One region of the Pseudomonas sp. LBUM1666 genome, then DNA from elsewhere that is predicted to be linked to it. Evidence: predicted binding sites of a transcription regulator. Region 1 holds the regulator's gene; each other region holds the start of a gene.
What was found. The regulator FliA, encoded in region 1, starts transcription of late flagellar genes. The targets are predictions, from matches to a motif close to CTAAAGTTTNNNNNNNNNNNGCCGNTAA.
Positions count from the first base shown of each region.

Region 2: a site for FliA is predicted at 2,854-2,881, ahead of ACA056_RS28070 (methyl-accepting chemotaxis protein). Genes of this name have one in related genera too.
Region 3: a site for FliA is predicted at 4,921-4,948, ahead of ACA056_RS06515 (methyl-accepting chemotaxis protein). Genes of this name have one in related genera too.
Region 4: a site for FliA is predicted at 4,802-4,829, ahead of ACA056_RS02080 (methyl-accepting chemotaxis protein). Genes of this name have one in related genera too.

Region 1 covers NZ_CP166789.1:4,562,865-4,570,934, forward strand. Annotated here, with positions in the region: gene ACA056_RS20870 (protein-glutamate methylesterase/protein-glutamine glutaminase) at 1-610, opposite strand, end outside; gene ACA056_RS20875 (chemotaxis protein CheA) at 660-2,897, opposite strand; gene ACA056_RS20880 (protein phosphatase CheZ) at 2,935-3,723, opposite strand; gene ACA056_RS20885 (chemotaxis response regulator CheY) at 3,754-4,125, opposite strand; gene fliA (RNA polymerase sigma factor FliA) at 4,293-5,033, opposite strand; gene fleN (flagellar synthesis regulator FleN) at 5,030-5,860, opposite strand; gene flhF (flagellar biosynthesis GTPase FlhF) at 5,977-7,305, opposite strand; gene flhA (flagellar biosynthesis protein FlhA) at 7,317-8,070, opposite strand, start outside.
Region 2 covers NZ_CP166789.1:6,067,883-6,075,952, forward strand. Annotated here, with positions in the region: gene ACA056_RS28065 (vWA domain-containing protein) at 1-647, shown strand, start outside; gene ACA056_RS28070 (methyl-accepting chemotaxis protein) at 772-2,748, opposite strand; gene ACA056_RS28075 (LysR substrate-binding domain-containing protein) at 2,932-3,852, opposite strand; gene ACA056_RS28080 (NorM family multidrug efflux MATE transporter) at 4,011-5,408, shown strand; gene ACA056_RS28085 (putative bifunctional diguanylate cyclase/phosphodiesterase) at 5,519-7,192, opposite strand; gene rep (DNA helicase Rep) at 7,456-8,070, shown strand, end outside.
Region 3 covers NZ_CP166789.1:1,444,668-1,452,737, forward strand. Annotated here, with positions in the region: gene ACA056_RS06490 (multidrug/biocide efflux PACE transporter) at 1-76, shown strand, start outside; gene ACA056_RS06495 (SDR family NAD(P)-dependent oxidoreductase) at 129-887, opposite strand; gene ACA056_RS06500 (LysR family transcriptional regulator) at 1,009-1,905, shown strand; gene ACA056_RS06505 (inorganic phosphate transporter) at 2,040-3,653, opposite strand; gene ACA056_RS06510 (transporter) at 3,764-4,786, opposite strand; gene ACA056_RS06515 (methyl-accepting chemotaxis protein) at 5,060-6,685, shown strand; gene ACA056_RS06520 (hypothetical protein) at 6,798-7,235, shown strand; gene ACA056_RS06525 (hypothetical protein) at 7,421-7,789, shown strand; gene ACA056_RS06530 (PepSY domain-containing protein) at 7,886-8,070, opposite strand, start outside.
Region 4 covers NZ_CP166789.1:458,633-466,702, reverse strand. Annotated here, with positions in the region: gene ACA056_RS02105 (acyl-CoA dehydrogenase) at 141-1,943, shown strand; gene ACA056_RS02100 (methyl-accepting chemotaxis protein) at 2,042-2,773, opposite strand; partial or broken gene ACA056_RS02095 (HAMP domain-containing protein) at 2,906-3,934, opposite strand; gene ACA056_RS02090 (cell division protein ZapA) at 4,080-4,382, opposite strand; gene ACA056_RS02085 (hypothetical protein) at 4,379-4,609, opposite strand; gene ACA056_RS02080 (methyl-accepting chemotaxis protein) at 4,885-6,510, shown strand; gene ACA056_RS02075 (potassium/proton antiporter) at 6,957-8,070, shown strand, end outside.

The sequences.
Region 1 (8,070 bases):
GGCCGCCAGTGGATGTACCGATGGCGACCAGTTTGTAGGCTTTGCGTTTCGGCGTTGGCGACGACGAGGCTGGCGCGTACGTACGTGCCGGAATCGGAGCCGGTGCCGGACGCGCAGGCGCGCTGCTGCCGTAGCTGCTGACGCTCGAAGGTGCAGGCGTCGGGGCGGGTGCGGCGACAGGTGCCGGAGCGCTGTAGGTGTTGGCGCGACGGTTACTGCGCGAGATGCTGAGAATCTTCTCGCACAGCAGTTGCTTGACCTTCTCCGGGTTGCGGGAGATGTCTTCGAAATTCTTCGGCAGGAAATCCACCGCGCCGGCGTCCAGCGCGTCAAGGGTTACCCGAGCACCTTCGTGGGTCAGCGAGGAGAACATCAACACCGGGGTCGGGCAGCGCTGCATGATGTGCCGCACCGCCGTGATGCCATCCATCATCGGCATCTCGTAGTCCATGGTGATCACGTCTGGCTTGAGGGCCAGCGCCTGATCAATCGCCTCTTTTCCGTTGGTCGCCGTGCCGACGACCTGGATATTCGGATCCGCTGAAAGAATTTCCGAGACGCGGCGGCGGAAAAACCCCGAATCGTCCACCACCAGGACTTTAACTGCCATAAACACTCCGTTAGACGGAGCGAGGCTCAGTCGCCCCGCCCCACCAGAATCAAATACGCCGTGCGGCGTAACGCTTGAGCATGCTCGGAACATCGAGAATCAGCGCAATGCGGCCGTCACCGGTGATGGTGGCGCCGGACATGCCCGGGGTTCCCTGGAGCATTTTGCCCAATGGCTTGATGACCACTTCTTCCTGGCCCACCAGTTGATCGACGACGAAGCCGATCCGCTGAGTGCCCACCGAAAGGATCACCACATGGCCTTCGCGCTGCTCTTCGTGAGCGGCGGAGCTGACCAGCCAGCGTTTGAGGTAGAACAATGGCAGCGCCTTGTCCCGCACGATCACCACTTCCTGGCCGTCCACCACGTTGGTGCGCGACAGGTCGAGGTGGAAGATCTCGTTGACGTTCACCAGCGGGAACGCAAACGCCTGGTTGCCGAGCATGACCATCAGCGTGGGCATGATCGCCAGGGTCAACGGGACCTTGATGACGATCTTCGAGCCCTTGCCCTTGGTCGAATAGATATTGATGGTGCCGTTGAGCTGGGCGATTTTGGTTTTCACCACGTCCATACCCACGCCGCGTCCGGAGACATCGGAAATTTCGGTCTTGGTCGAGAAACCCGGCGCGAAGATCAGGTTGAAGCAATCGGATTCGCTGAGGCGATCCGCTGCATCCTTGTCCATCAAGCCTTTCTTCACGGCAATGCCGCGCAGAACATCGGCGTCCATGCCCTTGCCGTCATCGGAGATGGACAGCAGGATGTGGTCGCCTTCCTGTTCAGCGGACAGGATCACCTTGCCGCTGCGAGGCTTGCCCATCGCTTCACGCTCGGCCGGCTCTTCAATACCGTGGTCGACCGAGTTGCGCACCAAGTGGACCAGCGGATCGGCCAGGGCCTCGACGAGGTTCTTGTCGAGGTCGGTTTCTTCGCCGACCAGTTCCAGGTTGATCTCTTTCTTGAGTTGGCGAGCCAGGTCGCGAACCAGACGCGGGAAGCGCCCGAAGACCTTCTTGATCGGTTGCATCCGGGTCTTCATGACCGCGGTTTGCAGGTCGGCCGTGACCACGTCGAGGTTCGACACGGCCTTGGACATGGCTTCGTCGCCGCTGTTGAGGCCCAGACGGACCAAGCGGTTACGCACCAGTACCAACTCGCCGACCATGTTCATGATTTCGTCGAGACGAGCGGTATCGACCCGTACGGTGGTCTCGGCTTCGCTGGCCGGTTTTTCCGGTGGCGGCGCGGACGGGGCACGGGCCGGGGCAGCAGCAGCGGCAGGCTTCGGCGCTTCGGCTTTAGGCTCGGGCGCTTTGGCAACGGGTTTCGCAGCCGGTGCTGGCGCCTTGGCGACAGGAGCAGAAACCACTGCGCCAGTGCCAACCTCGGTGAACTTGCCTTTGCCGTGCAATTCGTCGAGCAGCGATTCGAACTCGTGATCGGAGATCAGATCGCCGCCAGCCGCTTTAGCGGTTGGCGCAGCCGGGGCCGGGACCGCAGCAATGGCCGATTCCAGCGCATCAACGGCAAAGTTACCCTTGCCGTGCAGCTGATCGAGCAGTGCTTCGAACTCGTCGTCGGTGATATCGGAGCTGTCGCCTGCCGCTTTCGGGGCAGCCGGTGCGGCTGGCGCCGGGGCTACCGCATCGACGGCGAACTGGCCTTTACCGTGCAGTTGATCGAGCAACGACTCGAACTCGGCATCGGTTATTTCGTCGCTGGCCGACGCATTACTGCTCGGCGCTGGCACAGCTGCCGGGGCTTCTGCCTGAGCCTTGACGGCGTTCAGCGAGTCCAGCAGTTGTTCGAATTCGTTATCGGTGATGTCACCCGATTCGCTCTCGGCGGCAGGTTGTTCCACCACCTCGGCGACCGGTGCCGTTTCATCGGCGGTTTGCGGCTCGGCCAGGCGGGCCAGTGCCGCAAGCAATTCTGGCGTGGCAGCCGTGATCGGGCTGCGCTCGCGGACTTCGGTAAACATGCCGTTCACCGCATCCAGCGCTTCGAGAACCACGTCCATCAGTTCCGAGTCGACGCGACGTTCACCCTTGCGCAGGATGTCGAACACGTTCTCGGCGATGTGACAGCACTCCACCAGCTCGTTGAGCTGGAGGAAGCCGGCGCCTCCTTTTACAGTGTGAAAACCGCGAAAAATTGCATTGAGCAAGTCCGCATCATCGGGTCGGCTTTCAAGCTCGACCAGCTGTTCGGACAGTTGCTCTAGAATCTCGCCGGCCTCAACCAGGAAATCCTGAAGGATCTCTTCATCGGCGCCGAAGCTCATTAAGGGGGTGCTCCTAAAGGTCTAAAAACCTAAAAACCTAAAATCCAAGACTGGATAGCAAATCGTCCACATCGTCCTGACCGGACACAACGTCTTCTCTTTTATCGGCATGAATCTGCGGACCTTCACCCTGAGAGAGATGTTTTTGCGGATCTTTTTCTGCCAGCATCGCTTCACGGTCATGTTCGATGCCCGCAAAGCGGTCCACCTGACTGGCCATAAGCACGAGCTTGAGCAGGTTGCTTTCAACTTCGGTGACCAATTGGGTCACACGCTTGATCACCTGACCGGTGAGGTCCTGGTAATCCTGAGCGAGCAGAATGTCGTTGAGGTTGCTCGACACAACGCGATTGTCTTCGCTGCTGCGTGTCAGGAAACCGTCGACTCGCCGGGCCAGTTCGCGGAACTCTTCAGCCCCGACTTCGCGACGCATGAACCGTCCCCAATCGGTGCTCAAGGCCTGGGCTTCGTTGCTCAGGCCGTTGACCAGCGGCGTGGCGTTTTCCACCAGGTCCATGGTGCGGTTGGCAGCAGCCTCGGTCAGCTTGACCACATAACCCAGACGCTCGGTGGCATCCGTGATCTGCGAGACTTCCTCCGCTTGCGGCATGTGCGGGTCAATCTGGAAATTGACGATCGCGCTATGCAGCTCGCGGGTGAGCTTGCCCACTTCCTGATACAGGCCACGGTCACGGGTCTGATTGAGCTCATGGATCAGTTGCACAGCGTCGCCGAACCTGCCTTTTTCAAGGCTTTCGACCAGTTCGACCGCGTGTTTTTTCAGAGTCGATTCGAAATCGCCCTGTGAAGACTCGTTATGCTCCATAGCTCCCCCGTGGCGCAGTGGCTTCGCACATCAACCGATGCGTTCGAAAATCTTCTCGATTTTTTCTTTTAACGCCTGGGCCGTGAAGGGCTTGACCACATAGCCGTTAACACCGGCCTGGGCTGCCTCGATGATCTGCTCGCGCTTGGCTTCAGCGGTCACCATCAGCACCGGCAGGTGCTTGAGCTTTTCATCGGCACGCACGTGGCGCAGCAGGTCGATACCGGTCATGCCAGGCATGTTCCAGTCTGTTACCAGAAAGTCGATGCTGCCGCTGTTGAGAACCGGAATGGCGGTAGTGCCATCGTCGGCCTCGACCGTGTTGGTGAACCCAAGGTCACGCAACAGGTTTTTAATGATCCGCCGCATCGTTGAGAAGTCATCAACGATGAGGATTTTCATGTTCTTGTCCAATTCGACCTCCAAGCAGTCTTAAACGCGCCCAGCACCTGGACGCGCCATTTCAATCAATCCGGCAAAGCACTCAATGACTGTCTGGAGCACAACAGATCGGGACCGGTAAGGTTCAACACCCCACCAGCCGCGTTCGCAGTGTCCCCACACTGCCTTCAGCGCGCTCGCCACTCCCCCAAACGCCCCCGCAAACGGGCCGCGCACTGGCTGTGTAACTGGCTGACCCGAGATTCGCTGACCCCCAGGACCTCACCGATTTCCTTGAGATTCAACTCTTCGTCGTAGTACAGCGCCAACACCAGTCGCTCACGCTCCGGCAAATTGGCAATCGCGTCCGCCAGCGCCGCCTGGAAGCGTTCATCTTCCAGATCGCGTGACGGCTCGAGATGAGCACTGGCGCCATCCTCGTGCAGCCCTTCGTGTTCGCCGTCCTGCAACAGATCGTCGAAACTGAATAACCGGCTGCCCAGGGTGTCGTTCAAAATCCCGTAATAATCGTCGAGACTCAATTGGAGTTCGGCCGCAACCTCGTGATCTTTAGCGTCACGACCGGTTTTAGCTTCAATCGAGCGAATCGCGTCGCTGACCATCCGGGTATTGCGGTGGACCGAACGTGGCGCCCAGTCCCCCTTGCGTACTTCATCGAGCATCGCGCCGCGGATTCGAATGCCCGCGTACGTCTCGAAACTCGCGCCTTTGCTGGCGTCGTATTTGGTCGACACTTCAAGCAGGCCGATCATCCCGGCTTGGATCAGGTCTTCGACCTGGACACTGGCTGGCAGACGCGCCAGCAAGTGGTAGGCAATGCGTTTAACCAGTGGCGCGTAACGCTCGATCAGCTCGTACTGCGCGTCACGTGCCGACTTCTTGTAGAGGTTATAGCCACCGGCTGTCATAGCACAGGTCCTGCGGTTTGTTGCACGAGGCGCTCGACGAAAAACTCCAGGTGCCCACGCGGGTTGGCAGGTAGCGGCCAGGTATCGACCTTCTGTGCAATGGCCTTGAACGCCAGTGAGCACTTGGACCGCGGGAAGGCTTCGTAAACGGCGCGCTGCTTCTGCACAGCCTTGCGCACGCTTTCGTCGTAAGGCACCGCGCCGACGTATTGTAAGGCGACGTCAAGGAAGCGATCCGTGACCTTGGTCAACTTGGCGAATAGGTTGCGCCCTTCCTGCGGACTCTGGGCCATGTTGGCCAGGACGCGGAAGCGGTTCATGCCGTAATCGCGGTTCAGCAGTTTGATCAGTGCGTAGGCGTCGGTAATCGAGGTCGGTTCGTCGCAGACCACCAGCAAGACTTCTTGCGCTGCGCGAACGAAACTGACGACCGATTCACCAATGCCCGCCGCGGTGTCGATCACCAGCACGTCGAGGTTGTCACCGATATCGCTGAACGCCTGGATCAGGCCGGCGTGTTGCGCCGGGCTCAAATGAACCATGCTCTGTGTGCCGGACGCGGCCGGGACGATGCGAATGCCGCCAGGGCCCTGCAACAGTACGTCGCGCAGCTCGCAGCGGCCTTCGATCACGTCGGCCAAAGTTCGTTTGGGTGTCAGTCCCAGCAGGACGTCGACGTTCGCCAGCCCCAGATCGGCGTCCAACAGCATGACGCGTCGACCGAGCTCTGCTAGAGCCAGGGACAAGTTCACTGACACGTTAGTCTTCCCGACGCCACCTTTGCCGCCGGTCACCGCGATCACCTGTACGGGATGCATGCTGCCCATGAATTTTCTTTACCTTGTCTTACTTAGACGGAGGCCACATTACTGGCTGCGCGTTCACTAACTGAACAATGCATGGCAGACCATCGATGTAGGTACAAAAACTGTTCATTAATACCTCAGCCGACCTGCTTGGTCGGGCTGTGGTAAATATCAGCGAACATGTCGGCCATGGCTTCTTCGCTGGGTTCTTCTTGCATTTGCACGCTGACGGCGCGACTGACCAACTGATGACGACGCGGTAGATGCAAATCATCCGGAATCCGCGGGCCATCGGTCAGGTAGGCCACCGGCAATTCATGACTGATGGCCAAGCTCAACACCTCGCCCAGACTTGCCGTTTCATCCAGTTTAGTCAGGATGCAGCCAGCGAGCCCACAACGCTTGTAACTGTGATAAGCGGCCGTTAGAACCTGTTTCTGGCTGGTGGTTGCCAAAACCAGATAATTTTTCGATTTGATGCCACGACCGGCCAGGCTTTCGAGCTGCATGCGCAGTGCCGGATCGCTGGCCTGAAGGCCCGCGGTATCGATCAGCACCACGCGTTTGCGCAGCAAAGGCTCCATCGCCTGCACCAGCGATTGGCCCGGATCGACATGCGTCACCGACACATTGAGAATCCGGCCCAACGTCTTGAGTTGTTCCTGAGCACCAATGCGGTAGCTGTCCATGCTCACCAACGCGATATTCTGCGCGCCGTACTTGAGCACGTAACGGGCGGCGAGTTTGGCCAGGGTGGTGGTCTTGCCCATGCCGGCAGGGCCGACCATGGCAATCACGCCGCCCTCTTCCAGAGGCTCGATTTCCGGTGTGGCGATCATCCGCGCCAGGTGCGCCAGCAACATGCGCCAGGCCTGACGAGGTTCTTCAATATCGGTAATCAGCGCCAGCAAATCGCGTGACAACGGGCCGGACAGACCAATGCGTTGCAGGCGACGCCAAAGGTTGGCCTGGGCCGGACGGCTGCCTTGCAGCTGATTCCAGGCCAGAGAGCCGAGTTGCACTTCCATCAGTTCGCGCAGGCTGTTGAGTTCGAAACGCATCGAGTCGAACGCCCGTGGGTCGACGCCACCAGAGACAGGTGCCGCAGCCGGTGCAGGACGACGGGGCTCGGTGTAGGTCGGCTCGATCAGCGGCTCGGCGGCGGTCAGTGGCAGGCCGGCGAACAATTGGCGATTGGTGGACTTGTCGCTCTCGCCATCGCTGCGCAGGCTCAGTTCGGCCTGGGCGGTGACGATCCGCGATTGGGTCTTGCGCAGCTCGTCTTCGAGTTCCATGTTCGGAACGCGCGGAGCCAGCGCCGACAATTTGTAATCCAGGGCAGCCGTCAGCTCGACACCACCGGCGATCCGGCGGTTGCCAATGATGGCGGCATCAGCGCCCAGCTCATCACGAACCAGCTTCATGGCCTGACGCATATCGGCGGCGAAAAAACGCTTAACTTGCATAAACCACTACCTCAGCCGTTGGGCCCTACTGTCGCAACGATGGTCACTTGCTTGTTGTCAGGAATTTCCTGGTAAGCCAACACATGCAAACCCGGGACTGCCAATCGGCCGAATCGCGACAGCATCGCGCGAACCGGACCGGCTACCAGCAGAATCACCGGCTGACCTTGCATTTCCTGACGCTGCGCCGCATCGATCAACGAGCGTTGCAGTTTCTCAGCCATGCTTGGCTCCAGCAGAACGCCCTCTTCCGAGCCTTGTCCTGCCTTCTGAAGACTATTGAGCAATATTTGTTCCAACCTTGGCTCCAGAGTGATCACTGGTAGCTCGGAGTCAGTGCCTACAATGCTTTGGACGATTGCGCGGGATACGCCGACGCGCACCGCGGCCACCAGCGCGGCAGTATCTTGACTCTTGCTGGCATTGTTGGCGATGGCTTCGGCAATGCTGCGAATGTCCCGTACTGGCACCTGTTCGGCCAGCAAAGCCTGCAAAACCTTGAGCAACTGCGACAGCGACACCACGCCCGGCACCAGCTCTTCAGCCAGCTTCGGCGAGCTTTTGGCCAGCAATTGCATGAGTTGCTGCACTTCTTCGTGACCGATCAACTCGCTCGAGTGCTTGTACAGAATCTGGTTCAAGTGGGTTGCCACTACCGTACTGGCATCGACCACGGTGTAACCGAGGGATTGTGCCTGGGCACGCTGGCTGATTTCGATCCAGACCGCCTCCAGACCGAAAGCCGGATCTTTGGCGGTAATGCCA
Region 2 (8,070 bases), 1.5 Mb from region 1:
CTGATGCCGTGCCCCCGCAATTTGTGGTGGTACTCGACACCTCGGGCTCGATGGACTTGAACATCAAGTCGGTGAAAGCCGACGAAGATTGGTTTTACAGCAATGAGATGAACAAGTACCTGGACCCGAACCGCACCATGCGGATCTTCACCAAACCCAGCCGCATGGACGTCGCCAAGGACTCGCTGGCCGGCATGATCAATGGGCTGGACCCGAAGATCAACACGCGCCTGATCACCTTCGCCGGTTGCGAAAGAACACCGGACCAGGGCGTGTTCAAGTTTGGCGACCGCCCGCGGCTGATCAACGGGATTCGCGGTCTGGTTCCCGACGACGGCACACCGCTGGCCGACAGCCTGGCCTACGCGGCGAGCACGGTCGACGGGCGCAATAACGATGCCGTGATCGTGATGTTCGTCGACGGTGAAGACGGTTGCGGGCAGGACGTTTGCGCGGTATCCCGTCGAATCGCCAGGGAACAACCGCGCCTGCGGGTCAACGTGGTGAAAATCGGTGCCGGTGGCCCGTCACGTTGCATCGCTGAAAACACCGGTGGCCGGGTTTACAGCAGCACCAATGCGGCGGAGCTGGGTAGCCAGCTGAAACAGGCAACCAAGGAAGTGTCCAGCAATGCCAAGTGCAACTGACTTGGGTGCGGATCCTGAATTGAGGTGACCCCATCGCGAGCAAGCTCGCTCCCACAGGGTTTTGTGTCGATCACAAATCCAGTGTGGGAGCGAGCTTGCTCGCGATAGCTATTTCAAAGGCGCCTCAACGAAACCGGTCAACCTCTTGGCGCAAGTCCGCCGCGAGCTTCTCCAGCTCCTTGGCCGTCACCGCCAGGTTCGACACCACCTCACGCTGCTCACTGTTCGCCAGGGCAATGCTTTGCAGGTTGCTGCTCAGCAAGGTGGCGGTACTGCTTTGCTCTTGAGTCGCGGTGGTGATCGCCGCGAATTGCTGACCGGCCGAGCGGCTTTGCTCATCGATCCGCGCCAGGGCCGAAGCCACGTTGGCGTTGCGCGACAGGCCTTCCTGCATCAACAGGTTGCCCTGCTCCATGGTGCTGATGGCGTTACCGGTTTCCTGCTGAATGCTTTGGATCATGCCGGAAATTTCGTCGGTCGCTTCGCGAGTGCGTGAGGCCAGGTTACGAACTTCATCGGCCACGACTGCAAAACCACGCCCCTGCTCACCGGCACGAGCGGCTTCGATAGCGGCGTTGAGGGCCAGCAGGTTGGTTTGATCGGCGATCGAAGTAATCACACCGACGATGCCGCCGATTTCCTGGGAGCGCTGACCCAAGGTATTGATCACCGTCGCCGTGCTGTTCAGCGCGCCGGCGATTTGTTCCAGGGACGAGGACGCTTCGTCCATCGACGTACGACCGATCTGGGTTTGCTGTGCGTTTTCCTGGGCCAGACGCTGAGTGCTGCCCATGTTGTCGGCAATGTTCAGGGACGTTGCGCTGAACTCTTCCACCGCACCGGCCATGCTGGTGATTTCGCCCGACTGCTGCTCCATCCCTTCATAGGCGCCACCGGAAAGACCGGACAAGGCCTGGGCGCGGCTGTTGACCTCTTGCGAGGCCTTGCGGATGTGCTCGACCATGGTCGACAGCGCCTGGCTCATCTGGTTGAACGCGCGGGCCAGCTGACCGATTTCGTCATTGCTCGATACGTTCAGACGCACGCTCAAATCACCGGCGCCCAAGGCTTCCGCCTGACGCACCAAATCACCCAGCGGCGCGAGTTTGCTGCGCAGCAACCAGACCGCCGCCCCCACCGCGATCAACATCGCCAGCAGACTGCCAATCGCCAATTGAATCCCGACACTCCAGGTCACGGCACGAATTTCGGTTTTCGGCATGCTCGCCACGACCGACCATGGGCCGCCTTCAAACGGTACGGCAATGCTGTAGAAATCTTCGGACTTGTCGCTCCAGAACTCGCCCTTGCCCGGCGTTTTCGCCAAACCAACGATGGTCGGAGTCGCCTGATCCAGCGCTTGTACGCCCGCGATCGGCACCAGCCATTTGCTCTGTTCATCCAGCAGCGCCAGGGAACCGGTCTGGCCGATACGGAAGCGCTTGAGGTTGGCGAACTGCGCGTTCTGCGCGTCGGTGTAGTCAAATCCTACGAACAGAACGGCAATCACCTTACCGCCGCTGTCACGTACGGGAGTGTACTGAGTCATGTAGGAGCGTTCGAACAGCAAGGCGCGACCGACGTAGGCCTGCCCCGCCATCAAGCGGGCATAGGCCGGGTTCGCGTGATCGAGCAGCGTGCCGATGGCTCGGGTGCCGTCCTGTTTGCTCAGGGACGTGCTGACCCGAATGAAGTCTTCGCCGCTGCGCACAAACACAGTCGCAACGCCGGCGGTCATTTGCTTGAACTCGTCCACTTCCTTGAAATTGTTGTTCAGCACTTCGCTGCCCAGGTGCAGGCCCGGCGTCTGCGCGCCCGCTACCGCCACCGGTTCATCCGGGTGCACGCTCAAACCGGCGCTGAAGCGCTTCTCGAACAGGCCGCTCAGGCGCTGGGTGCTTTCACGCAACGTGCCGTGAAAGGTACTCAACTGATCGGCCAGCAACCGGGCTTCACTGGCCAGGTGCTCTTCGCGGGTGGCGAGGTTGGCGGTATCCAGCGAACGCAGGGCGAACACGCTACTGCCGCTGATGACAATCGCCAGTATCACGGCAAGCGCAAGACCAAGCTGTGAGGCGATCCGGGCACGAGGTTGAGACATGACAGCTCCTGGCCGAGCGACCGGATCCTCCTTGATCTGGCTGCACACTCAGCAAAATTCTAATAATGGGAATTGCGTCGAACCTGCACGAAGGTTCCACCTGCATTTTCGGCGGTAAATCGGAATACTTGAGTAATTAACCGGGATATGGCTCAAGGCCGCCATTGCGGCGGCTCTATCGATTCAGCCCAAGTGTTGAACGTCGGGCAATTCCATTGCTCGGGCTTCGCCTTGCAGGAAGTCGCTGAGCCTGCGCAAACGTTCACCACCGGGGCGGGTTTTCGGCCAGACCAGGTAATATTTTTCACCGCTGGCGACGGCCGTCGGCCACGGCAGACTCAGACGTCCCTGAGCGACATCTTCCGCCACCATCAGCAAATCGCCCATGGACACGCCATAACCTCGGGCGGCGGCGATCATGCCCAGCTCCAGCGTGTCGAACACCTGCCCGCCCTTGAGCGACACCTGATCCGCCAGCCCCATGCGTTCCAGCCAACTGCGCCAGTCACGACGATCCGGCGTCGGGTGCAGCAGTTCGGTATTGGCCAGCCGTGCGACGTCCCACGGTTGATCCTGCAGTAGATTCGGCGCGCCGACTGGAATCAGCTCTTCCGGGAACAGGAAACTCGCTTCCCAGTCCGGCGGAAAATGCCCGTTGCTGAGGATGACGGCGCAGTCGAACGGTTCATGGTTGAAGTCCACCGAATCGACGTCCATCCAGGCGCTGGTCAATTGCACCTCGTTGCCAGGTTGCAGGTGCCGAAAGCGGCTGAGCCGTGCCAGCAGCCAGCGCATGGTCAGGGTCGACGGCGCTTTCATGCGCAGGATGTCATCTTCGGCGCGCAAGGTATTGCAGGCCCGCTCCAGGGCAGTGAAGCCTTCGCGAATACCGGGCAGGATCAACCGCGCCGACTCGGTCAGTTGCAGATTGCGCCCACTGCGGTGAAACAGCCGACAGGCAAAATGCTCTTCGAGCGTACGAATGTGTCGGCTGACCGCGCTTTGGGTGATCGATAGTTCTTCGGCCGCACGGGTAAACGAACTGTGCCGCGCCGCCGCTTCGAATGCGCGCAGGGCATACAAGGGAGGAAGACGACGGGACATTCGGAAAGCTCCTATAGCGGGATTCGGTCACCCTAGCAGAAACTCTCCAGCATGAGTTTGAATCATGCAACCCATCCTTTTTATCCCTTTGTGCAAACCCCGTAGAGCGCCGAGAATCGACGCTTTCCTGTCCTCTCTGATAATCGAGCGTGATGACCATGCAGCATCCAGCACGTACCGAACTCTGGGCCATCCTGCGGCTGGCGGGGCCGTTGATTGCCTCGCAGTTGGCGCACATGCTGATGGTCCTCACCGACACCTTGATGATGGCGCGCCTGAGTCCAGAGGCGCTGGCCGGTGGCGGCCTGGGCGCAGCAACTTACTCGTTCGTGTCGATTTTCTGCATTGGCGTGATCGCCGCGGTCGGCACCCTCGTGGCAATCCGTCAGGGCGCCGGCGACATCGTCGGCGCCGCCAGGCTGACCCAGGCAGGGTTATGGCTGGCGTGGTTGATGGCCTTGGTGGCCGGGCTGCTGCTGTGGAACCTCAAACCGGTGTTGCTACTGTTCGGCCAGACCGAAACCAACGTCCACGCGGCCGGGCAGTTCCTGCTGATCCTGCCGTTCGCCCTGCCCGGCTACCTGAGCTTCATGGCCCTGCGTGGCTTCACCAGCGCCATCGGCCGGGCAACACCGGTGATGGTCATCAGCCTCGGCGGCACCGTGGCCAACTTCCTGCTCAATTACGCATTGATTACCGGCATGTTCGGCCTGCCGAAACTGGGGCTGATGGGCATCGGGCTGGTTACCGCTGTTGTCGCCAACTGCATGGCGCTGGCGCTGGCCTGGCACATCCGTCGGCATCCGGCCTACGACGCTTATCCCTTGCGCCAAGGCCTGTCGCGGCCTAACCGTCAGTATCTGAAGGAACTGTGGCGCCTGGGCCTGCCGATTGGTGGCACCTACGCGGTGGAAGTCGGACTGTTTGCGTTCGCCGCGCTATGCATGGGCACCATGGGCAGTACGCAAATGGGCGCACACCAGATTGCCCTGCAAATCGTCTCGGTGGCGTTCATGGTTCCGGCGGGGATTTCCTATGCGATCACCATGCGCATCGGGCAGCACTACGGCGCCGGGCAGCTGCTGAATGCACGGCTGGCCGGACGGGTCGGCATCGCTTTTGGCGCGGCGGCGATGCTTGCCTTCGCCATGGTCTTCTGGTTGCTGCCGAATCAGTTGATCGGTTTGTTCCTGGACCACAACGACCCGGCGTTTCGCGACGTCATCAACCTGGCCGTGAGCCTGTTGGCGGTCGCCGCGTGGTTCGAGCTGTTCGACGGCACGCAAACCATCGCCATGGGCTGCATTCGCGGGCTTAAGGATGCCAAGACAACGTTCCTGGTAGGTTTGGGCTGCTATTGGCTGATTGGTGCGCCAGCCGCCTGGTGGATGGCCTTCCATTTGAATTGGGGGCCGACAGGCGTCTGGTGGGGGTTGGCGCTGGGGCTGGCGTGCGCGGCGGTGAGCCTGACGTGGGCGTTTGAGTGGAAGATGAAGCGGATGATCAGACAGGAGCCGTCGTCAGGAACAAGTTTCCAAATCGCTCAGCCAGACTGAGATCCCCCTGTGGGAGTGAGCCTGCTCGCGATGGCGGAGTGTCAGTCAACATCATTGTTAACTGACAGGGCCTCATCGCGAGCAGGCTCGCTCCCACATTGAGTCCGCGTTTAAACCACGACCTCCAGTGCGGGCTGTTGGCTGCTGCCAAAGGTCAAATACTCAACCAGCTCCGCCAACGGCAGTGGCTTGCTGATCAAATATCCCTGCACCTGATCGCAGCCAAACCCGCGCAACAGATCCAGTTGCTCCGGCGTTTCTACGCCTTCGGCGACCACTTCAAGATTGAGGTTGTGCGCCAGATTGATCATCGCGTGGACCAGTTTGCGATTCTCTTCGCGCTGTTCCATGCCGCCGACAAAGCTCTTGTCGATCTTCAATAAGGCAATCGGCAGGCTGTTGAGGTGCACGAACGAAGAGAAACCGGTGCCGAAGTCGTCGAGGGAGAAGCGCACACCCAGACGCCCCAAGGCATCCATGGTCTGCTTCACAAGATCGCTGCGGCGCATGACCGCGGTTTCGGTCAGTTCGAACTCCAGCCACTGCGCCTCGACGCCGCGCTCGGCGATCAGCCGGCTCAGGGTCGACAGCAATTGGCTGTCCTGAAACTGCCGGAACGACAGGTTGATCGCCATGTGCAGCGCTGGCAAACCGCGTTCGCGCAGCGCCTGCATGTCCCGCAGGGCCCGGGAAATCACCCAGTAACCCAACGGCACGATCAAACCGCTCTGCTCGGCCAGCGGCACGAACTCGCTGGGCGCCAGCAACCCGCGCTCGCCATGGCGCCAGCGCACCAAGGCTTCGAGGCCGACGATCTGGCCGTCCTCAAGGTTCAGGCGAGGCTGGTAATGCAGTTCCAGTTCATCCCGGCGCAACGCCCGGCGCAGCTCGCTTTCGAGGTCGGCCATGCTGCGGGCATTGCGATTGATGCGTTCGTTGAAGATGTGAAAGGTACAGCCCTGAGTACTTTTGGCTTGTTGCATGGCGATGTGTGCGTGCCACATCAGCGGGTCGGCGCCGGCCTGAGCCCGGGCGTGGGCAATACCGAGGCTGGAGCCGATCAGCAGGCTTTCGCCGTCGACCCAGTAAGGCTCGGCCAGCGCTTCGGTAATGCGCTCGGCCATCCATTCGGCGCGCTGAGGCGCGCGGCGGGTGTCGATTAGCAGGGCGAACTCATCACTGCCCAGTCGCGCCAGTTGATCGCCGGCCTCAAGCTGGCTTTTCAGCCGCGCGACTACTTGCAGGATCAACCGGTCGCCGGCCTGGTGGCCGAGGGCGTCGTTGGCGTGACGGAAGTTGTCGAGGTCGAGATGACCGAGGGCCAGGCCGCGGCCGTCGTTTTCCGCCAGGCGTGCCGCCAGCAAGGTCTGGAAACCCTGGCGGTTGGCGATGCCAGTAAGCGGGTCTTGCTCAGCCAGGCGCTGCAGGGTGTTTTCCAGCACGCCACGCTCGCGCACATGCCGCAGGCACCGGCGCAACATGCCGGGATCAAGGTGATCGCGTACCAGCCAGTCGCTCACCCCATCGGGCGGCGCCAGTGGTTCGTGCTCGAGCAGCAATACCGTTGGCAGGCTGCAACGGCCAGGTAGAGGTTGAAGCGCTGGAATCGTCAACAACACCGCGCTGCGGTTGTCATCGAACAGACTGCTGACCGACTCCCAGCTCGGCGCGCTGATTAGCACGGTCGAGCTCCCCATCGGAGCCAGACACTCGCGCAACAACGCTGCCCACGCTGGCTCTTCGGCCAGTAGCAGCAAACGCAAGGGTTCGACAGGCGTAGACAAGCTAGCTCCCTAGACTCTGCAAAGATGTAGGCGGCGGGCATTATGCAGCGCCGGTAACCAATGACCAAATGACCTCGGTTATGAAACGCGGCTTTGTATCTTGAATAACGAACAATAGACGCACATTCATCGCGCATCCTGCGTGAAAGTATCAAAACCGGCAAATATAGATAGCGTGCTGCGTCACAAGTCGGAGAGAGCAGCACAATTCGCTGAGCCTGTTAAAATGCCGGCCCATTTCGCAAACGACTCCCTGATTTCGTATGTCCCGACTCAATCCCCGGCAGCAAGAAGCCGTGAGCTACGTCGGCGGCCCTCTTTTGGTGCTCGCCGGTGCAGGCTCCGGCAAGACCAGCGTGATCACCCGCAAAATTGCGCACCTGATCCAGAATTGCGGCATTCGCGCCCAGTACATCGTCGCCATGACCTTTACCAACAAGGCAGCGCGCGAGATGAAGGAACGGGTCGGCACCTTGCTCAAGGGCGGCGAAGGCCGCGGCCTGACCGTCTGCACCTTCCACAATCTGGGCCTGAACATCATCCGCAAGGAACACGTGCGGCTGGGCTACAAGCCGGGTTTCTCGATCTTCGACGAGACTGATGTCAAAGCCTTGATGACCGACATCATGCAGAAGGAATACTCGGGCGACGACGGCGTCGACGAGATCAAGAACATGATCGGCTCGTGGAAAAACGACCTGATCCTGCCGCCCGAAGCCCTGGAAAACGCCCGCAACCCCAAGGAACAGACCGCCGCCATCGTCTACACCCACTATCAGCGCACGCTCAAGGCGTTCAACGCGGTGGACTTCGACGACCTGATCCTGCTGCCGGTGAAACTGTTCCAGGAACACGCCGACATCCTCGAAAAATGGCAG
Region 3 (8,070 bases), 3.1 Mb from region 1:
GCCGTACACCTATGTCTACCACTGGACGTATGACGTGGTACGGGAGCGGGTCCTGATGCCTCGCGCAGTTCGTTGAACGTGGTCATTTTTGTGGCGAGGGGGCTTGCCTCCTCGCCACAGGTTTCAGGTTACAAAAACATCCCGCCCGACGCCTCGATGCGCTGCCCATTGATCCACTGACTTCCCGGCGCCAGCAGCAGCGCAATCGCAGCACCGATATCGTCCGGCTGACCAACGCGCCCCAACGCGGTATTGCCGGCGACATAGCTGTTCACGTCGCTGTTATCTCGCACCGTGCCGCCGCCAAAATCGGTTTCGATCGCGCCAGGCGCCAGGGTGTTCACGGAAATGCCGCGCGCACCGAGTTCTTTCGCCTGATAACGCGTCAGCACTTCCATTGCGCCTTTCATCGCCGCGTAAGCGCCGTAACCCGGCAAGCTGAAGCGGGTCAGACCGCTGGAAACGTTGAGGATGCGGCCACCGTCAGTCATCAGCGGCAGCAGGTTCTGGGTGAGGAAGAACGGCCCCTTCAGATGGATGCTCATCAGTAAATCGAACTGGGCGACGGTGGTGTCAACGAAGTTTGCATTCAGGCCGATGCCGGCGTTGTTGAGCAAAAAGTCGAAGTGATCGCGATCAAAACGACTGCGCAATACATCAGCGACTTGCGTGGCGAAATCTGCGAAGCCTTCACTCTGGCCAACGTCCAGTTGCAGCATGACGGCACGAGCGCCGAGGCTTTCTATTTCTGTGACCAGTGCTTGTGCCTCATCGGCGCGGCTGTTGTAAGTGCCGATGATGTCGATGCCTTGGGCTGCCAAATGCAGGGCTGCGTTTTTGCCAAGGCCGCGGCTGGCGCCGGTGATCAGTGCGATTTTACGGTTCATGGGACTTCCTCAAGGAGCAGTGGGTGATGACGTGGAGGAAGTTTATTTATCCGTCCTGAAGTGATAAACAGGCTTAAATCGGAATCACTGGTCGGTTAATCCGAACAATAAAGGTCGGCCCATGAACAAGCTGGAACTGCTGCGTACCTTCGTTCGCGTCACCGAGATGTCGAGTTTTACCCTCGCCGGTGAAAGCCTGGGTTTGCCCAGGTCCACCGTGTCCGAGCACGTCCAGGCCCTCGAAATGCTGGTCGGCACGCGGTTACTGCAACGCACCACGCGCAAGGTTCAGGCGACTCAGGACGGCTTGGTGTTGTACGAGCGCAGCAAGGATTTGCTGTCGCACATGGATGAAATCGAAGGGCTGTTTCGCCAGGACGAGGCGTCGCTCGTTGGGCGGATTCGCATCGACATGCCAAATATTCTGGCCCGTCGGGTGGTGATGCCGCGTTTGCCCGAGTTCATGGCGCAGCACCCCAATCTCGAGCTGGAAATCAGCAGCACCGACCGCCGGGTCGATTTGCTCAGCGAAGGGTTTGATTGCGTGGTGCGAGTCGGCGCGCAGCCGGATCTATCGGTGGTCGCTCGCCACCTCTGCGATTTTTCGATGGTCAACTGCGCCAGCCCCGAGTATCTGCGGCGTTATGGCGTGCCTGAACGGCTCGAAGACCTGACGCAGCATCGGCTGGTCCATTACGTCGGCGTACTCGGTTCGCGGTCGGAGGGTTTTTTGTACGAGCAAGAGGGCAAGCTGCATCGAGTGCCGATGGCGGGCAGCGTCACGGTCAACAGCACCGATTGCTACGAGTCGGCGTGTCTGGGCGGTTTCGGTTTGATCCAGGCGCCGTTGATGGGCATGCAGCCCCACCTGCTCAGTGGCGAGTTGGTGGCGGTGCTGCCGCAATTCAATGCGCCATCCATGGAGGTTTCGCTGCTCTACGCCCGGCAACGGCATTTGCCGTTGCGGGTGAGAGCGTTCATGGACTGGCTCGGGCAAGTGATCCAGTCCACCATTTGAAAAATAATACATAACCTGTGGGAGCGAGCTTGCTCGCGATGGGGGCTTAACATTCAACGCAGATGTCGACTGTCTGTCCGCTATCGTCGGAACGCCGCCCGGAGCAAGCTCGCTCCCACAGGTACTACTGCGTATCAGAAGAGTTTGGTGAACAACCAATACAAACTACCCGACAACAGAATCGCCGCCGGCAAGGTCAACACCCAGGCCATCAGCAGGTTGCGGACGGTCTTCATCTGCAAGCCGCCGCCGTTGGCGACCATGGTCCCGGCTACGCCCGATGACAGTACATGAGTGGTTGAGACCGGCAGGCCGAACATGTCCGCCGCGCCGATGGTCAGCATCGCGACGGTTTCCGCCGAGGCGCCTTGCGCGTAAGTCAGGTGGGTCTTGCCGATTTTCTCGCCGACCGTCACCACGATGCGTTTCCAGCCGACCATGGTGCCCAGCCCCAGAGCGATGGCCACCGCGATTTTCACCCACAGCGGAATGAACCGTGTGGCGTTGTCGATCTGCTGCTTGAACAGTTGCAGTTTGCCGCTGGTGTCGGCGTCGAAGTTGCCGACCTTGTTTTTGTCCATCAGGCGAATGGTTTCGCTGGTCAGGTACATGTCGTTACGCACGTTGCCCATGGCCTCGGCCGGGACCTTTGAGAGCGAGCCGTAGCCCTTCACTTCGTTCCCGATATTGCCGGTTAACGCGGCGAGGGCGGGGATCAGTTGTGGTGTGGCTTCCTTGCTGCGCATGTATTCGGACAACACCGCGCGAGGATCGGCGGGCGCTGGCAGCGGCGAACTTTTGACCAGCGCTTGCTGGGTGACTTCGGCCACGGCGGCAAACTGCAGCGCCTGGTCCGCCGGCATAGTGCGGTTCAGCGCGTAAGCCATCGGCAGCGTGCCGACCAGAATCAGCATGATCAGGCCCATGCCTTTCTGGCCGTCGTTGGAACCGTGGGCGAAGGACACGCCGGTGCAAGTCAGGATCAACATGCCGCGAATCCACCACGGTGGCGGAGTGTCGCCCTTCGGTGCCTTATACAGCGCACGATTCTTGACGAAAGCCCGCAAGGCCAGCAGCAATAGCGCGGCGAACACGAAGCCGATCAGCGGCGACAGCAACAGCGCGTAACCGACTTTGGTTGCCTGCGCCCAGTCCACACCGCTGGTGCCGTCGCGGCCGTGCATCAGGGCATTGGCCACGCCGACCCCGATGATCGAGCCGATCAGGGTGTGCGACGAAGACGCCGGCAAGCCCAGCCACCAGGTGCCGAGGTTCCACAGGATCGCGGCGATCAACAGGGCGAAGATCATGGCGAAACCGGCGGAGGAACCGACTTGCAGAATCAGCTCCACCGGCAGCAGAGCGATGATGCCGAACGCCACCGCGCCGCTGGACAACAGCACCCCGAGGAAGTTGAAGAACCCGGACCAGGCCACTGCGAAATTCGGCGGCAAAGAGTTGGTGTAAATCACCGTGGCCACGGCGTTGGCGGTGTCGTGAAAACCGTTGACGAACTCAAAGCCGAGGGCAATCAGCAGCGCCACGCCCAACAGCAGAAACGGCGTCCAGGTGGTCACCACGGTGCCGAGTTCGTTCATGTCGTGCATCAGGCTGTAGGCAGTGAACAACAGCCCGCTGCCCAGCACGGCGAAGAAAATCACGATGGTCAGCAGGCCGGGCTTTTTATCGAGTTGCGGTTTGGCGTTACTGGCGGGCGCCTGGGCGGCGGTGAAGGAAGGAGTAGCCATGACGGACATTCCTGAGGGGAGAAGGAGTGTCGCCCATGATCGTTGCTGAATGTTACAGAGAGGCTGCGTTGGATCAGTGTTTGGGTTTTTAAAGGCAGAATCAAAAGATCTTAATAATCCTGGCGCTTACGAAACGCCCAACGCCCCGCAATCACGGTAAACGTTGCGACCAATGCCACCAGGATCCAGAACCCTTCCGGGTCGCCGGAAAGCGGCACCCCACCGACGTTCATGCCAAAGAACCCGGCGATGATGTTGATCGGCAACGCCAGCACCGTGACCACGGTCAGGGTGAACAGCGTGCGGTTGCTCTGTTCGTTGAGGTTGGCGGCGATTTCTTCCTGCAACAGCTTGATCCGTTCGCCCAGCGCCGTGAGGTCGTTGATGATCAGCGCGAACTCCTCGGTGGACTTGCGCAGCTCCTTGACGTCTTCCTTCTGCAACCACTGCGGCGGGCGATTGAGCAGGCGCAGCAACGAGCCCGGTTCCAGTGCCAACAAGCGTTGCAGGCGCACCAGCACCCGTCGGTTGGCACCCAGCTCAGCCCGGTTGGTCGACAGCCGCGAGGACAGCAACTCATCTTCGACCTGATCAACGCTGAGGCTGGTCTTGCGCACGATCTGGGTCAGCACTTCACCCTGATCTCGCAGCAGATGCACCAGCAATTCCAGCGGCGAGCGAAAGCATTCACCGGCCTTCACCGACGAACGCAGCTTGTCCACCGAGTGCAGCGGTTGCAGGCGTGCGCTGACGATCAGCCGACTGCGGGCGCAGACCCACAGCGTCGAAACATCGGACGAAACCATGCTGCTGAGGTTGAACACCACGTCGTTGACCACCGCCAGCAACGCTGAATCCACATGCTCGATGCGCGTCGAACGGGAGCCCTCATGCAGCGCTTCGAAAAATTCGTCGGGCAATTCCAGATGGCTTTTCATCCAGCGTTCGCATGCGGCGTGGGCCAGATTCAGGTGCAGCCAGAGAAATTCGTCGTTGTCGCCGGGTTGTTGCAGGCACTGCAACGCCTTGGCCGAATCGAGCTCGCGACCGCGCTCGCCGGGGCGAAAACTGAAACCGTACAGCAGACCGAACAGGTCCGTGTCGCGATGGCTTTGGTCGATGCTGTGGTTCATGAGGTCTCGCTGTGAGGAGGCGCCTGTCGCGGGTTTCACAGGTTCACTTGAGCCGCATCATCGCAAGGAGCTTTGACAGTTTTGTGACAGGTGCGTGGCGCTGGCCAAGTGCCTTCTACCGATGGTCGGAAGCGCTCAAGAAAGGCTCTGGCACGCCGATGAGGCTGATGTTGAAGTTGCGATTCTGGTCGTCAGCCAGCGTCGCAGACAGGGATGTCCGGACACCTTTGCACGCCTGTCGGGCGTGCCTTATCCCTGCCATGAGATCACTCGATGTTTTTGCAAAAATCCCTGAGAGCACAAATCCTTGCTTTGTTGAGCGGCAGCCTGTTGGCCATGTTGCTGATCGCCCTGGCCTGCTTTCACTTTCTGTCCAGCGGTGTTCAGAGCTACGCGAATCTGATCGAAGGCCCGCTGCACACATCGCAATTGATCGATGAAGCCAACCTGCAATTCAAGGTGCAGGTGCAGGAGTGGAAAAACGTCCTGCTACGCGGCAAGCAGCCTGCGGATCTGGACAAATACTGGAAGCAATTCGAAGACCGTCAGCGCGACGTGCAGGGCATCCTCGGTGAACTGGCCGGGCAGAAGGGTATCGAGCCGTCACTCAAGACTCGCATCGAACGCCTGCGGGACGAACATCGTCTGTTGGGCGCGGCTTATCAGAAAGGCCGTGACGCCTACGTGGCGGCAGACGCCGACCCAACGGTTGGCGACACGGCGGTCAAAGGTGTGGACCGCGCGACCAGCGATCAGATGAGCGAGTTGGTCAGCGAATTGCGCAAGCAGGGTGCCGAGCAATCGAAGCTGATCAGCGCCGATGCCGATCGCACCGTGTTGCTGGGGATCATTGTGATGCTCGCCTCGGGTCTGTTGATCGGGTTGCTGAGCCTGTGGCTGGTCAACCGCAATCTGGTCGAACCGATTCGCAAACTGATCGAGTACGTGGCGCAACTCAGCCAGGGTCGTTTCGCCGAACGCGTGGCCAGCACCCGTCAGGACGAGCTGGGTAAACTGGCAATGGCCGCCAACACCCTGCGCGATTTTCTTGCTGAAACCTTCAGCCGTTTGCAGCGCAGCGCCTCGGATTTGGACAGTGCCAGCGGTGAACTGAACTCCATCGCCACCCTGATGGCCAGCGGCACTAACGAGCAGTTCAACCGCACCGATCAGGTGGCCACGGCGATGAACGAAATGTCCGCTACTGCGCAAGAAGTTGCACGCCACGCTGCCGATGCGGCACGTGCCGCCGACGATGCCGACCAGTCCGCCCAGCAGGGCGAAAAAGTCATGCAGGGCACCATTCACACCATCACCCAAATGCGCGGCGAAATCGCCAATACCGCCACGGTCATCCGTCGTCTGGAAACCGACAGCGGGCGCATCGGCAAGGTGCTGGAAGTGATTCGCGGCATCGCCGAGCAGACCAATCTGCTGGCGCTCAACGCCGCCATCGAAGCCGCCCGTGCCGGTGAAGCCGGGCGCGGTTTCGCGGTGGTGGCCGATGAAGTCCGCAGCCTGGCCCAGCGCACGGCGGCGTCGATCATCGAGATCAACCAGATCATTCAAACGGTGCAAACCGGTGCGGTGGACGCCGCTCAGGCGATTGAAAGCGGTCAGTCGCGCAGTGAGGAAAGTGTCGAGCAAGTGACTCAGGCCGGCGCCATGCTGGAGCGCATCACCCTTGCCGTGGAAGCCATCCGCGACATGAACCGCCAGATCGCCACCGCCGCGGAAGAGCAGACGTCGGTGGCCGAAGACATCTCGCGCAACCTCACGGAAATCACCAGCATCGCCAGTACCAACCTGGACAACGTGCAACGCACCGAAGCGGCCAGCCACAACCTGCACGGGTTGTCGGGGCAGTTGAATGAAGTGACGGCGCGGTTAAGCGCGTAACGGGAAGGGCTGTGTACCGGTTTGCTTACCGAGTCGGTACACAGTCGATCTCAAGTCCGCAGTGTCGATGTCGATGACCACGGTAATCCCATAATTCCAATGGAAAACCGCCATGGTCAGCATCACTTCCGTTTCGATCACCCCGACGGCCACGACTGCTTCGAACAAGACTGCCCTCAGCGACAGCACCGAAGACACGTCAGTCACGGCAACCGCTGAGGCGTCCAGCGACGCCACCAAGGTATCCGCCGGCGGCGCCCCCGCGGCGAGCGGTAGCAGTTCCAGCAGCAGCGAAGAATCCGATACGGTGAAAGAGCTGCGCAAGCAGATCGCCGAGCTGCAAAAGCAATTGCAGGAACAACAGCAGCAACTGCAAGCGGCCCAGGCCAGGCAGGAAAGCGCCGAAGCAAAAGCGGCGGACGTTGCGGCGGCGCAGTCGCAGATTGCGACGACTTCGGGCTCGTTGCAGACCGCGACGACGGCGTTGTTGCAGGCATTGCAGGATTCCGGTTCCAGTACGTCCGGCGCGCTGGTCAGCATGTCCGCCTAAGCACTGATATTGACGGAGTCTGAACACTCAGGCGACCGTTGATCGAATACGCTTGCCTGAGGCATCTGATTTAGCCACTACCTGTTATTTCTGACAGTAGACAGGTTTTTTTCGCAGCGCTAGATAACCACTGGCACGCATTTTCGACCCGAACTTGCGCCAGTACTTTCACAAGGAGCGTTGCGATGGCCGAATTATTGAGCCCTATGACAGTTGTCGGTGGTCAGGTAGTCGTTTTGTACGTGGATCAGGCAGACCCACTGATTCCGGAAGTAGTCATTCCGGCACGAGAAGATTTTGATGTCGATGAAAGAATCATTGTGTTTTGTGGCGACACTGAGGTGGGCTTTCACACCTATCGATCAGGTGATTTCTTTCCAATACATCTTCCTTTGGACAAAGAGGCTCTGGGTCAGGTGCAGGGTGGGGGGGAGGTTTACTACGAGATCAAGCATCTGGACGGAACGACTTCCACCTCAAGTTCTTTCCGTGCCAGGGTCGAGATGTTTAACAGCCAATCGTCCGTGAGTTACGCTAACGAGATCAAGGCGTAGAGGCTGTGCTCACTGCGTCAAAGTACTTGGTTGTTTGAATCAGATGTGCAAAAAAGCCGCACGATCCGAAAATCGTGCGGCTTTTTTTTGAGGCCATTAAGTGTCTTGTTTGTTGCTCAGGACCTTGCCGGTTTTGGCGTCCAAATCCACATCCCACTCAACGTTTTTGGCGTCACGGATTTCCACCTGGTAGACGTAAGCGCCAGTGGCAGTCTGTTCCAGTTCGGTATCGGTGATGTTCGCTGCGGTGCTGCCTGGGTGCTGGGCGAGCGCTGCCTGGT
Region 4 (8,070 bases), 2.2 Mb from region 1:
CGAGCAGGCTCACTCCTACAGTTGTTTTGGGGTGTCTGGTAAGTCCGTGCTCTGCTCCACCATCACGCTCATCAATCATCCTGTTCAGCCTCTACCCCCACGCCTAGACTCGGCCCATTCCAAAAAAAAGGTAGGCCGCCATGTCCGAGACGTTGCTCAGTTCCCGCAATCTGGCTTTCGAGCTGTATGAAGTCCTTGATGCCGAGGGCCTGACCCAGCGTGAGCGTTTCGCCGAGCACAACCGCGAGACCTTCGATGCTGCCATTGGCACCGCCCGCTACATCGCCGAGAAGTTCTTCGCTCCGCACAATCGCAAGGGCGACGAGAATGAGCCGCGCTATGAGGACGGTCAGGCGATTCTGATTCCGGAGGTGAAACCGGCGGTGGATGCCTTCCTTGAAGCCGGTTTCCTCAACGCTGCGCGCAGTTTCGATGCGGGCGGCATGCAACTTCCTACGCTGTTGTCCCAAGCCTGCTTCGCACATTTTCAATCGGCCAACGCGGCGTCGACCTCTTATCCGTTCCTGACCATGGGCGCGGCGAACCTGATCGAAAGTTTCGGCACCGAGGAGCAGAAACAGCGCTTCCTGCAACCGATGATCGACGGTCGCTTCTTCGGCACCATGGCGCTGACCGAACCGCATGCCGGCTCATCGCTGTCGGATATTCGTACCCGCGCAGAACCTGCTTCTGACGGCACCTATCGACTCAAGGGCAACAAGATCTTTATCTCTGGTGGTGATCACCCGCTATCGGAAAACATCGTGCACATGGTGCTGGCCAAGCTGCCGGATGCACCGGCCGGGGTGAAAGGGATTTCGCTGTTCATCGTGCCCAAGTTTCTGGTCAACGATGACGGCAGCCAGGGCAAACGTAACGACGTGCTGCTGGCCGGCTTGTTTCACAAGATGGGCTGGCGCGGCACCACCTCCACTGCGCTGAATTTCGGCGATAACGGTGAGTGTGTCGGGTATCTGGTAGGCAAGCCGCACCACGGCCTGAGCTACATGTTCCAGATGATGAACGAGGCACGGATCGGCGTCGGCATGGGCGCGGTGATGCTCGGTTACGCCGGGTATTTGTATTCTTTGGAGTACGCCCGCGAGCGTCCGCAAGGTCGCGTGCCGGACAGCAAGGACCCGAATACCGCGCCAGTGGCGATCATTCAGCACGCCGACGTCAAACGCATGTTGCTGACCCAGAAAGCCTACGTCGAAGGCTCGTTCGACCTCGGGTTATACGCGGCGCGACTGTTTGACGACACCACGACCCTTGAGACTGAAGCCGAGCGCAAACAGGCCCATGAACTGCTGGATTTGCTGACACCAATCGTCAAATCCTGGCCGTCGGAATTTTGCCTGAAGGCCAACGAACTGGCGATCCAGATACTCGGCGGCCATGGCTACACCCGCGAATACCCGGTGGAGCAGTATTACCGCGACAACCGCCTGAACCCGATCCACGAAGGGACTCACGGCATTCAATCGCTGGACTTGCTGGGCCGCAAACTGGCCCAGAACGGTGGCGCGGGGCTCAAGCAATTGATCCGTCTGATTGCCGATACTGCCGAGCGCGCACAAGCGTATGAATCGTTAACCGCGTTGCGTGAGCCGCTGGAGAAATTGGTGGCGCGCCTGCAAGTGGTGACCATTGGTTTGCTGACGGATCTGGGGCAAGGCAAGGTCAATAGCAGCCTGGCGAACTCGGCGCTGTACCTGAAAGTGTTCGGGCACACGGTGATTGGCTGGCGCTGGTTGGAGCAGGCGATTCGCGCTGAGGAAGGGTTGGCCAAAGGGAATGTCGCGGATGTGAGCTTCTATAAAGGCAAGCTGCAGGCGGCGCGGTATTTTCTGACGTGGGAAGTGCCGGGTTGCCATCATGAATTGGCGATTCTTGAGGCTCGGGATGATGTGTGCCTGAACATGCAGGATGAGTGGTTCTGATCCTGAATCTTTGGCATAGCTGAAAACCAATCGCGAGCAGGCTCACTCCTACAGTTGAAATGCGATCAACTGTAGGAGTGAGCCTGCTCGCGATGGCGTCAGCTCAGTTTGAAGCTACCCATCTGCCGCGCCAAATCATCGGCCAACCGCTGCAACGTCTGACAATCCTCGCGACAAGCCCTGACCTCCCCCGCGGTGGCACGGGCCAAATCAGAAATCCCCTGCACGTTCCGGTTAATCTCTTCCGTCACCGCCGACTGCTCTTCCGTCGCCGCCGCCACCTGATGGTTCATGTCGCTGATGCGCTCCACCTGCCCGGTAATCGCCGTCAACGACACCCCGGTCCGCTGGCTCGACTCGACGCCCGTGCCGGTCGCCGCTTGCCCGGAATGCATCGATGACACCGCGTTTTCCGCGCCTTGTTTGAGGCTGCCAATCATCTGTTGAATCTCATCAGTCGACGACTGCGTCCGCCGCGCCAATGTCCGCACCTCATCCGCCACCACGGCAAACCCACGGCCCATGTCCCCGGCCCGCGCCGCTTCGATGGCCGCGTTGAGCGCGAGCAAATTGGTCTGCTCGGAAATCCCGCGAATCACTGCCAACACCTGATCGATGGACGCCACCTGATGGGCCAACTCGCCCACCGCACTGGCAGCGAGGCCAATCTCATCGGACATGCTTTCAATATGCCGGATCGACCCGCCCACCACTTCCCGCGCCTGCATCGCCTCATCCCGGGCGGTTTGCGAAGCCACGGCAGCGTTGCCGGCATTCTGGGCGATTTCCTGCACGGTCAGGCCCATTTCGTGGACGGCGGTGGCGACCATGTCGGTCATTTCCTGCTGACGACCGGAACGCTCGGCGGTGTTGTCCACCACCCGAGCCACCTGGCCGACTGCCGTGCGTAAACGCTCGCTGGTGGTCAGCACTTCGCCGATCATCTCGCGCTGGCTTTCCAGGAATCGATTGAAGCCGCGAGCCAGGTCACCCAGCTCATCGGCGCGACTGGAATCTAACCTGTGGGTCAAATCTCCACCACCGCTACCGATGGCTACCAGTGCCGCTGTTACCTGACGGATCGGCCGCACCAATCCACGGGCCAACAACACCACCAGCATCAGGCAAACCAGCGCCACCGCCAGGCCGATGCCGCTGCTCATCCACATCGCGCGGCGGGCTTCGGCGTAAATCTGCGACTGTGGCACTTCGGCCACCAGGGTCCAGCCCAAGTCCCGTAACGGCAGGCTTAACGCCAGATAATCTTCGCCATCGCGATCGAAGCTGCTGTGGGTGGCAGCTTGTTGGCCCATGACGGCTTGCGCTGCCGTGGCGCCAATCTGTTCGGCCAAGGAGCGTTTGCCGCTGAATTGCGCTTCGGGGTGAACCTGGATCAAACCGTCGGAACGCACGAGATAGACCTTGCCGCGCTCACCGAAGTTGAAGTTGTGGATCAGCTCCGACAGCTCTTTCATGCTCAGGCCAAGCCCGGCAACGCCCACGACTTTGCCGGCTTGCTCGACCTTGAGGTCGATGAACAGCGCCAACTCTCCGGTCGCGGTGTCATTGTCGATATTGAGGGTGCGCGGCTGGTTGCTGTCGAGGAATGAATAGAACCAGGCGTCTTTGGGGTTGGAGCGGCTGAGGGTCCGGTCCAGGCCTTTTTCGGTGAAGTAGTGGTTTGAAGCGGTGCCGACGATCAGCGCGGTAAAGGCTTTGTGCTCGGCGCGAATGCCTTCCAGATACTCCACGAACGTGGCGGTCTGAGCGCTGTTTTCGCCCCCGGCCAACCAGTCGCGCACCATGCTGTTGCTGGCGATGTCCTTGGCGGCGGTAAGAGGTTGAACGAGGATTCGTTCGATGTCGTTGCGCATCGCTTCGATGCTCGACGGTAGCGCTTGTTCGACCAGATAGCGCTCGGCGAGACGGTTGACCACGAGGGTATAAATGCCAACCACGATCAGAATACTGACCAGCAGGGCGGTGCCCATGCTCAGGATCAACTGCCATTGAATACTGCGTCGCCAGAACTGCATGGAGCACCCCCAAAGAATAAGAGGCTGAAACACTGCAACAGCCGTGCCGATTGTATACAACACAAACGACAATTTATTCTTTGGTTGTGTGCAAAGCCGATCAGGCCTGATTGATCGTCTTGGAGATCACTTCAACCGTGGCGCTGACTTGCTCTTGGTAACGGTCGAGTTCCTGCTTGTGCTGTTTCTGCATTTCGATCTGCTGGGAACACAGATTCATCGCGGCCAGCACCAGCAAGCGGTCACCGATCAGTGTCGGGTACTTCTTTTTGGTGTCAGCCAAGGCAGCCTTCAGCATTAACGCGGCGTCCAGCAGGGTTTGCTCTTCCCCGGCCGGCGCCTTGATCGAATAGTCCTCCCCCAGGATCGAGACGACTTTTACCCCTGCGGCGCCGTGATTCATGCGCTGACTGGGCCGGCGCTGACGCGCTCAACCAGGGCCTGGATACGAGCAGCGGTGGCACCTTGTTTCTCTTCCTGTTCCATCAGCGCCAGTTGCAGGCTTTCGTTTTCATCCTTGGCATGGGCCAGTTCTGCGCTCAGGGTTTGGTTAGTGCCGAGCAGGGTCTGGTTCTGTTGCACCAGGTCGCTGACCAGCTGTTCCAATTGGCTTAGGGATGCTTCCAACATTTTGATTTTCCAAGCATTTTCAAAGGGCGCGTACGATAAAGAAAAGTCACCACGGATGCCAGGGTTATTGGGGCGCAAGGCCTTGATTTTCCTGGCGGGCGACCTTCCTCGCGAACTTTAAAGACTGTGATTGGCGAATCTGGTTCCTGCACTTCGTCGCCGGAGCGGTTGTGCGACAAAAACGCGCAGGGCCTCAAGACTTTAGTCGTATGACCGATAAGTCACCCATACGTCAGTCTCAGCGCCGCACGGATGCGCTCTTTTCGGTAAACACCATGTCCCTTCGTAATATGAATATCGCACCGCGGGCGTTCCTCGGTTTCGCCCTGATTGGCGGTTTGATGCTGGTTTTGGGGGTATTTGCCTTGAACCAGATGAGCAAGATTCGCGGCGCCGGTGAAGACATCGCCTCCATGAGTGTGCCGAGCATCAAGAGCCTCGACGAATTCACTCAGCTGACACTGCGCCTGCGGGTGCTGTCCTACCGTTTGCTGGTGAACCGCGAACCGGACGTGCAGCAGAAAACCTTCGAGCTGTTTGACTTGCGCAATCAGCAGATCCGCGACGCTCAACGAGTCTACGAACCGCTGATCGACGGCCCGCAGGAGCGTGCGGCTTACGATCAATACGTGCAGTTGCTGGCGCAGTATCGCCAACTCGAAGACCGGATGAAGACGCTGTCGCGCAACAACCAGGTCGACGAACTGCGCACCATGCTCAACAGCGAATTGCTCTCCAACTCCGAAGCGGTCAACTCGGCCCTGGCAAAGTTGCTTGAGATAAACACCCGACAGATCGAAGCAACCGACACCCTTGCCGGTGAGCAATATTCGACGTCTCTCAATCTGGTGATCACTTTGCTGGTCATCGCCAGCGGCCTGACCTTGCTCTTTGCCTGGTTGTTGACCAACAGCATCACCAAGCCGATCGCCAACGCCCTGAGCGCTGCCGAAGAAATTGCTGAAGGCAACCTGACCCGCCCGATCACCGTAGACGGTGAGGACGAAGCCGGCCGCTTGCTGCTGGCCATGTCGAAAATGCAGGACAAGCTGCGCGACACCCTGCAACGGATTTCCGGTTCCGCCACACAACTGGCGTCCGCCGCTGAAGAGCTCAACAGTGTCACCGACGAAAGCGCCCGTGGCCTGACCCAGCAGAACAATGAAATCGAACAGGCCGCCACCGCGGTCAACGAAATGACCAGCGCCGTGGAAGAAGTCGCGCGCAATGCCGTCAGCACGTCCGAAGCCTCGAAAAATGCCACCACCTCCGCCGGTGATGGTCGTGACCTGGTGCAGGAAACCGTCAGCGCCATCGAACGCATGAGCGCCGATGTGCAGAGCACTGCGACCCTGATTGGCGACCTGGCCAACGAGTCCCGGGACATCGGCAAAGTGCTGGACGTGATTCGCGGCCTGGCTGACCAGACCAACTTGCTGGCATTGAACGCAGCCATCGAAGCGGCCCGTGCCGGTGAGGCCGGTCGTGGTTTTGCCGTGGTGGCGGACGAGGTTCGTGCACTGGCGCATCGCACCCAGCAGTCGACCAGCGAAATCGAACGCATGATCGGCAGCATCCAGAGCGGTACCGAACACGCGGTGGATTCGATGCGCAACAGCACCGAGCGTGCTGAGTCGACGTTGAACATTGCTCGTGGTGCTGGCATGTCGCTGGACACTATTAATAGCGCCATCGTCGAAATCAACGAACGCAACCTGGTGATCGCCAGCGCTGCCGAAGAGCAGGCACAGGTGGCCCGCGAAGTGGATCGCAATCTGGTGAACATTCGTGATCTGTCGGTGCAGTCGGCGACCGGGGCGAATCAGACGAGCGCTGCCAGCAATGAGTTGTCGCGGTTGGCGCTGGACCTGAACAACATGGTTGGGCGGTTTAGCCTCTGATCGGGATTGGTGGTGCTTTCAAGAGCCACCCCTCACCCCAGCCCTCTCCCCATAGGGGAGAGGGGGAAAGGGAGCAGATCTTCGTGCTGTTCAGAACCTGAGTTCGACTCGCAATCTCAGGTCGCAATATTTCGCACAAGCACCTCGGTCAGTCCCCTCGCCCCTCTGGGGAGAGGGGGAAAGGGAGCAGATCTTCGTGCTGTTCAGAACCTGAGTTCGACTCGCAATCTCAGGTCGCAATATTTCGCACAAGCACCCCGGTCAGTCCCCTCGCCCCTCTGGGGAGAGGGTTAGGGTGAGGGGTCGGTTGCAAGTCGAACAAAATCCAGGCCACGCACTGTCAAAAAACCTTTTTGACAGCATCACATTTCAACAGGTTAGAATCGCTGGCACGCAGACTGCATGGTCAGTTTGTGCCCGCCTTTCAGCTTTCTGGAGTACTGCCTTTGAATGCGACGACCATCAACAGCCTGTTCTTGATCGGCGCGTTGCTGGTAGGTGCAAGCATTCTGGTGAGCTCACTTTCATCGCGCCTCGGTATCCCGATTCTGGTGATCATCCTCGCGGTGGGCATGTCGGCCGGCGTCGATGGCGCCGGCATTATTTTCGATAACTACCCAACGGCTTATCTGGTCGGCAACCTCGCGCTGGCCGTCATCCTGCTCGACGGCGGCTTGCGCACCCGGGTTTCCAGCTTCCGCGTGGCGTTATGGCCGGCGCTGTCGCTGGCGACGGTCGGGGTGTTGATCACCACCGGGCTGACCGGCATGGCAGCCGCGTGGCTGTTCAACCTGAACCTGATTCAGGGCCTGCTGATCGGCGCTATCGTCGGCTCCACCGACGCTGCGGCGGTGTTCTCGCTGCTCGGCGGCAAAGGCCTGAACGAACGGGTCACCGCCAGCCTCGAGATCGAGTCCGGCAGCAACGACCCGATGGCGGTGTTCCTCACCGTGACCCTGATCGACATGCTCGCCAGCGGCCAGACCGGCCTGCAATGGAGCCTGCTCGGGCACTTGATGCGTGAGTTCGGTATCGGTGCTGTCATCGGCCTGGGCGGCGGCTGGGTCATGCTGCAACTGGTCAACCGTATCCACTTGGCTACCGGCCTTTATCCGATCCTGGTCATTGCTGGCGGATTGGTCGTGTTTGCCCTGACCAACGCCTTGCACGGCAGCGGCTTTTTGGCGGTGTACCTGTGCGGCCTGGTCATCGGCAACCGCCCGGTGCGCAGCCGCCACGGCATTTTGCACATGCTCGACGGCATGGCCTGGCTGGCGCAAATCGGCATGTTCCTGGTACTGGGGCTGCTGGTAACGCCCCACGACCTGTTGCCGATTGCCTTGCCCGCTCTGGGTCTGGCGCTGTGGATGATTCTGTTTGCCCGGCCGTTATCGGTAATGGTCGGCCTGCTGCCGTTCAAGGCGTTCCATGGGCGCGAAAAGGCGTTCATTTCCTGGGTCGGGTTACGCGGCGCGGTCCCGATCATTCTCGCGGTGTTCCCGCTGATGGCCGGCCTGCCCAACGCCCAGCTGTATTTCAACCTCGCCTTCTTTATCGTGT